DNA from 2 places in the Pseudomonas sp. 5Ae-yellow genome. Region 1 is predicted to be linked to the other one. Evidence: predicted binding sites of a transcription regulator. Region 1 holds the regulator's gene; the other holds the start of a gene.
The links. Region 1 encodes FliA, which starts transcription of late flagellar genes. Its sites were predicted from a motif close to CTAAAGTTTNNNNNNNNNNNGCCGNTAA; they were not measured.
Positions count from the first base shown of each region.

Region 2: H4J77_RS11515 (flagellin) is a predicted target of FliA. The motif match lies at 1,756-1,783, and genes of this name have one in related genera.

Region 1 covers NZ_JACGWE010000006.1:81,752-85,132, reverse strand. Annotated here, with positions in the region: gene H4J77_RS05990 (chemotaxis protein CheA) at 1-1, opposite strand, end outside; gene H4J77_RS05985 (protein phosphatase CheZ) at 177-971, opposite strand; gene H4J77_RS05980 (chemotaxis response regulator CheY) at 993-1,370, opposite strand; gene H4J77_RS05975 (RNA polymerase sigma factor FliA) at 1,593-2,327, opposite strand; gene fleN (flagellar synthesis regulator FleN) at 2,327-3,154, opposite strand; gene flhF (flagellar biosynthesis protein FlhF) at 3,186-3,381, opposite strand, start outside.
Region 2 covers NZ_JACGWE010000016.1:33,994-37,374, reverse strand. Annotated here, with positions in the region: gene H4J77_RS11525 (SDR family NAD(P)-dependent oxidoreductase) at 1-374, shown strand, start outside; gene H4J77_RS11520 (alpha/beta fold hydrolase) at 418-1,506, opposite strand; gene H4J77_RS11515 (flagellin) at 2,015-3,381, shown strand, end outside.

The DNA.
Region 1 (3,381 bases):
TGCACCCACTCCCCTCGGGCGTGTTAACAGTAAACGGGCATACGTCGGGCGCTAATAGTGCTGCTTGCACGCAGTCCGTTGTTATCAGTCGTCAATCCGGAACCAGAAAACCTAACCACTCTACATTCTGCCTGACTGCAACCAGCACGCTGCGCGCTGGCGTTTATCTGTAGGAGTCAGAATCCCAAGCTGGATAGAAGGTCGTCAACTTCATCCTGACCGGATACAACGTCTTCTCTTGTATCGGCATGAATCTGCGGACCTTCACCTTTAGTTGTAGGTTTTTTTGTCTCGCTGACTGTTTCGGTATGACTTACGCCGGTAATACGGTCAACTTGACCGGCCATACGCACCAGGTTGAGCAAACTCTCCTCAACGTCATGCACCAGTGTAATAACCCGCTTGATTACCTGACCGGTCAAATCCTGGTAATCCTGTGCGATCAGAATATTGTTGAGATCGCCCGACACATCGGTGCTGGTAGTCTCGACCTTGTCCAGAAAGTCATCCATGCGCTTGTACAGCTCACGAAACTCATCAGCGGCCATTTCGCGGCGCTGCAACCGCTGCCAATCAGCACGCAGTGACGTTGCTTCCGCACCCAAACCAGAGACCTTGGGCGCAATATTTTCGACCAGATCCATAGTACGGTTAGCTGCTTTATCAGTCAGCTTTACGACGTAATCCAAACGATCAGAGGCGTCAGAAATCTTTGAGGTGTCGTTTACGTCATCCAGCGCGTGAGTGGTATCGATCTGGAAGTTGACGATGGAATTGTGCAGTGCTCGGGTCAGCTGCCCGACCTCATGATAGAGGCCGCGATCACGCGCCTGATTGATTGCGTGGATCACCAGCAGGGCTTCGGCAAAGTCGCCTTGCTCTAAATGATCGACCAGTTGGCGCGCGTTATCCTTCAGGGAATGTTCAAATTCCTGAGCAGTCGCCTGGCCGGGATCCTTACTTAACGACATAACCTGTACCCCGGTTGATTATTATTTTGCCTGTACGCGCTCAAAAATCTTTTCGATTTTTTCTTTCAAGGCTTGAGCGGTGAAGGGCTTGACTACATAACCATTAACGCCAGCCTGAGCAGCTTCGATGATCTGGTCACGTTTGGCCTCAGCCGTCACCATTAGCACCGGCAAATGTTTAAGCCGATCATCAGCGCGCACCGCACGCAACAGATCGATGCCACTCATGCCGGGCATATTCCAGTCAGTCACCAGAAAATCGAAATTGCCGCTTTGCAACATAGGCAAAGCGGTGTTGCCATCATCGGCTTCTGCCGTGTTGGTAAAACCCAGGTCGCGCAACAGGTTCTTGATAATGCGCCTCATCGTTGAAAAATCATCAACGATGAGAATTTTCATATTCTTGTCCAAGTCGACCTCCGTACAAACCAGGGAAAGTGCAGGCCTGCACCCCGAAACCCATTGCAATGGCCAAACTAGCCGTTAAAAGAAATTCTGAGCAGCCCACTGCGACACAACCCGCTGCTCACAACATCTTCATGTTTACGTCATTAAAACAGGATAAGGCGCAGTGCTGCTGTGTTGAGCAGCCAGTGCATTGTCCGGATGCTGGCGACAAAATCAATCATTTCGCCAACTTGTTAACCTTGCTCGCAACCGCGCGGCACACTGGCTGTGTAACTGACTGACGCGAGACTCGCTCACACCCAGTACAGCTCCTATCTCCTTGAGGTTTAACTCTTCGTCGTAATACAGCGACAGCAGCAATCGCTCACGCTCAGGCAAACTGTCGATAGCCTCAGCCAATGCCACGCGAAAACGCTCGTCCTGCAACCCCGAAAAAGGTTCATAGTCACCCTGGACATCAGCCGGCGCACCGCTTTCCAGCAAGTCATCAAAGCTAAACAACTTGCTACCGGCAGTGTCATTGAGAATTGAATAATATTCCTCAAGGCTCATATCAAGTTCGGCAGCAACCTCGTGATCTTTAGCGTCACGACCTAAACGAGATTCCACTGAGCGCATTGCATCACTCACCATGCGCGTATTTCGATGCACAGAGCGTGGCGCCCAATCGCCCTTGCGCACCTCATCAAGCATAGAGCCTCGGATGCGAATGCCAGCGTAGGTTTCGAAGCTGGCGCCCTTGCCAAAATCAAATTTCCGCGAGGCCTCGAGTAGACCTATCATTCCGGCCTGCATCAGATCGTCAACCTGCACACTGGACGGCAAGCGACCAAGCAGATGATAAGCAATACGTTTTACCAACGGAGCATATTGCTCAACGAGTCGATCCTGATTATTTGCAGAACTTTGTGCTCGTGTATACATGCTTAATCCGCCAGCCGCTGCAATCATAGGCCTGATCCAGTGGGCCGTACCAGGCGTTCGACAAAGAACTCAAGATGTCCGCGAGGATTCGCCGGCAAAGGCCATGAATCTACTTTTTGCGCAATCGAACGAATCGCCATGGCAGCCTTGCTGCGCGGAAACGCTTCGTAAACTGCACGCTGCTTCTGTACGGACTTGCGTACCGCCTCGTCGAAAGGTACGGCCCCGACGTATTGCAGCGCTACGTCGAGAAACCGGTCAGTTACTTTTGATAGTTTAGCAAAAACCATGCGACCTTCCTGCGGAGTTCCCACCATATTTGCTAATACCCGAAATCGGGTCATGCCATGATCCCGATTCAGCAGCTTGATAAGCGCGTAGGCATCAGTGATTGAGGTCGGTTCATCACAGACAACAACCAAGGCCTCTTGTGCAGCACGCACAAAGCTCACAACCGAATCACCGATACCCGCAGCGGTGTCGACAACCAACACATCGATGTTGTCGCCAATCTCACTGAACGCCTGAATCAGCCCAGCGTGCTCTTGATGGCTCAGGCTAACCATGCTGGCAGCACCCGAAGCAGCAGGTACCACACGAATGCCTCCGGGGCCGTTGATCATTACATCGCGCAGATCACACTTGCCTTCCAGCACGTCAGCCAGAGTAGCTTTGGGCTTTAGCCCCAGCAGTACATCGACATTGGCCAAGCCCAAGTCGGCATCCAGCAGCACTACACGCCGCCCGATATCCGCCAGCGCCAAGCTGAGGTTGACCGACACATTGGTTTTGCCGATACCGCCTTTACCGCCGGTGACCGCGATAACCTGAACCGGATGATTGCTACCCATCTACGATGATTACCTTGAGTTATTGATTTGCTTAACTTGCCCGCTGGCCATGCATCATGCCGGCAAACACATCTGCCATCGCCTGATCTGCCGGCGCCTCACTACTTCCCATGCTAACTGCGCGGGTGACCAACTGATGCCCTACGGCACGATTGATGTCGTCGGGAATTCGCTGGCCATCTGCCAGATAGGCTACCGGCAAACCCTGCTCCATAGCCAGCCCTAAT
Region 2 (3,381 bases), on a different contig from region 1:
TCACCAAGCACTCGGTCGTTGCTTTGTCAGAAACCCTGGCGCTGGACCTGCAAGACATCGGTGCCAAAGTCGGCGTAACCTGCCTCTGCCCGGCCTTCTTCCCCACCGGCATCTCCGATTCGCAGCGCAACCGGCCTGCGGATATGGCAGATACCATCACGCCCAGCGAGATGATGCTCAAACGCACCGAAATGACCAAAGCCGCAGTGCAAAAGGGCAAGATTCAAGCGCCGGACATCGCCGAGCAAACCCTCAAGGCGGTAGAAGCTGACCAGTTCTACGTATTCCCGCACCGCAAGATCAAGCAGCTGATCGGCCTGCGTGCCCAAGCGGCGGATGCTGAAACCACCGTGTTCGACTCAATGAATCCCTGATCGCCGCGACAGCCTGCAGCTCTTTTTTTTGAGTGCAGGCTGTTCAGCCAACCATCGCCAGCCGGTGATGTGGCTGGTGTATTGTCTGCTGGGCCTCGCCAAACACAAATTCTTCGATTGCCGCTCTGGTGTCCTGCCAGGCTGTCTTGTGCTCCAAGTCCAGAAAGTGCCCGGTATGCGCGATACGCACGAAGGTCGCGCGGGGCGCCAGATCAGCAAAGTGCAGCGCATCATCCACGCTGGTGTACTTGTCCCAGGTTCCATTGATAAACAGCAGCGGAATATCAATATTGCTCACGCAACTCATGTACTGACTACTGTCCAGCTCCAGCACCTGGCGAATATGCAGCAACATCTGCGCGTACTCATGCTCATCCAGACTGCTGACATGTCGGAAGTTGCAGCGTTTGAACAGCGGTGGCAGGTGCTCGCCAATGGTTTCATTGATCAGATTGCCGATCTGCTGACGATCACAGGCAGCAAGATAGGTTTTGCCGCGTGATAGATAGTCATGCATCGCCGGGTTGATGATGGGCGAGAAAGAGGTGATTGTCGCGCGCTTGATGCGATCAGGGCGCTGGGCCAGTGCCAGCATGGTAGCGACCCCGCCCCAAGAGAAGGACAGCACTTGGTCAACACAGAAATGTTCAATCAGATCCAGCAGGATCAGCGCCTCATCTTCTTTGCCGATTAGCAGGTGGTTGCTGTTGTGTGCCCGTGAATGCCCACTGTAAGGTTGATCAAAGAGTACAACGTTGAATAGTGGCCTCAGATAGCGCAAGGTCTGCCCGAAGGACGCACTTGTCGCCAGTGAGCCATTGACTAGGATGATGGTCGATTCGGCGGTGGGATTGGGGTAGAACCAGGTGTGCACCTTTAAATCTCGGTGCACGCGAATAACGGCTTTTTCAGCGTACATGGGTACCTCGGCGTCAGTCTGTTGGCGTGCGCCTTGGCACACGGGTCTGGAAATGACACCAGCTAACCCCACGGAGGTTACAGGGGTGTTGCATGGCTGTACCGCTGGGGCAATCTTCATGCAGATGTAATGTAGGGCGGTGCGCTGAGCGGGAATCGCTGAACTGATCGCTGCCATGCTCGGCGTGGGAATGCAGCGCGGGGCGCTTAGCATCCCTCCTGCTACCCGAGTCGCCCAGAATGCGTGCGTTCCCACGCCGAGCATGGGAACGATCATGTAGTAGAGCACGCTGCCGCGGGATTCCGGTCGTTCCCGCGCTCCGCGTGGGAATGCAGTCCAGGACGCTCAGCGTCCCTGCTGCAACCAGCGTTACTCAGACCGTGCGCGTTCCCGCGCTGGAGCATGGGTACGATCTACGGGAGGACCATGCCCAGCCGAAATCAGGCCCGTGCAACACTCGCCCTAAAGTTATTCCTCACCCCGTCGATAAATAGTCATCGGCGGAGCATCTGATTGGCGTCAAAACCATGTCAGGTGCGTTTAGGGTGTTCTGGGTTAGCTGAGCGCTTGCAAAGCACAGCAAAAATAATTCAGCAAAAACCCTAAAGGTCCTGACAGGGATGCCGATAAAGTAATCGAATGCGAACTCAATGGGTGCCTGGGCAAAGCCGGCCCGCGAGTCGCAAGCTCAGGCAAACAACACTAGGTCGAGGTATTTATCATGGCTCTTACAGTCAACAGCAACATCGCTTCCCTGAACGCTCAGCGTAACCTGAGCTCGTCTTCCAGCAACCTGTCTACTTCTCTGGAGCGTCTGTCTTCCGGTTCGCGCATCAACAGCGCCAAAGATGATGCTGCTGGCCTGCAGATATCCAACCGTCTGACCAGTCAGATCAACGGTCTGGGTGTTGCGGTAAAAAACGCAAACGATGGTATCTCTATCGCGCAGACCGCTGAAGGTGCTTTGCAAGAGTCTACAAATATCCTCCAGCGCATGCGTGATCTGTCTCTTCAGGCTGCCAACGGTAGCAACAGCGATGTAGACCGTGATTCACTGCAGAAAGAAGTTTCTTCATTGCAAAGCGAGCTAACTCGAATCGCTGATACGACTTCATTCGGTACTCAGAAGCTGCTGGACGGGACTTTTGGAAGTAAGAGCTTCCAAGTGGGTTCTAACGCAAATGAGACTATCTCAGTAAGCTTGTCAGATGCATCAAGCGGCAAACTTGGTGAGAACGTGAAATCTGGTGCTGGTGGTGTGTTCGGTGCAGCGGCTGCTGCCGGTACGGCGTATGGCGTTGCTACTGGTGCAACCGACATGGTATTGAGCGGCAACCTCGGCACCTCTGTTGGAACTGACGTCTCAACACAAAACGCAAAGGATGCAGCAGCTACACTTAACGCTTTGGGGACGGGTGTCGAAGTATCTACTAAGGTCTCTGTAGAATTAGCGAACTTTACTGCAGCTGACACAGGTACGTTGTTTGTTGGGGATACAGAGTATGATCTCAGCAAATACAATGGCAGTGCGAAGGAGCTTGCAGCTGCTATCGGCAAAGATGGCTATTCTGCAACGTTTGATAGCACTACCAATAAGCTCACTGTTTCAGCTGAAGGCGTAGAAGGTATTCGTGCTGAAGGTACTGCCTCTGGTACGTTGACTATTGCTAATGCAACCGGGGGCACTGTTGGCGCTAGCGATGTTGTGGACGTGGGCGGAGTGGTTGTTAACTCTGAGCTTAAGTTCAGTTCGAGCGATGCTTTCACTGTGACTGGTGGGACTGGTACTACTGCGGCCATTACTTCGGCAGGCACTACGTCAACTTTGGCCTCGGTTAACACTATCGACATTAGGTCTCAGGACGGTGCTCAAGACGCACTCTCCATTATTGATGCGGCTTTGGCTAGTATCGACAGCCAGCGAGCTGACCTCGGTGCGGTACAGAATCGTTTTGATTCGACCATCAGCAATCTGCAAAACATTGGTGAGAACGCTTCAGCAGCACGCGCTCGCATCATGGATACCGACTACGCTGCTGAGTCTGCCAACCTGGCCAAAAACCAGATCATGCAGCAGGCTGGTACTGC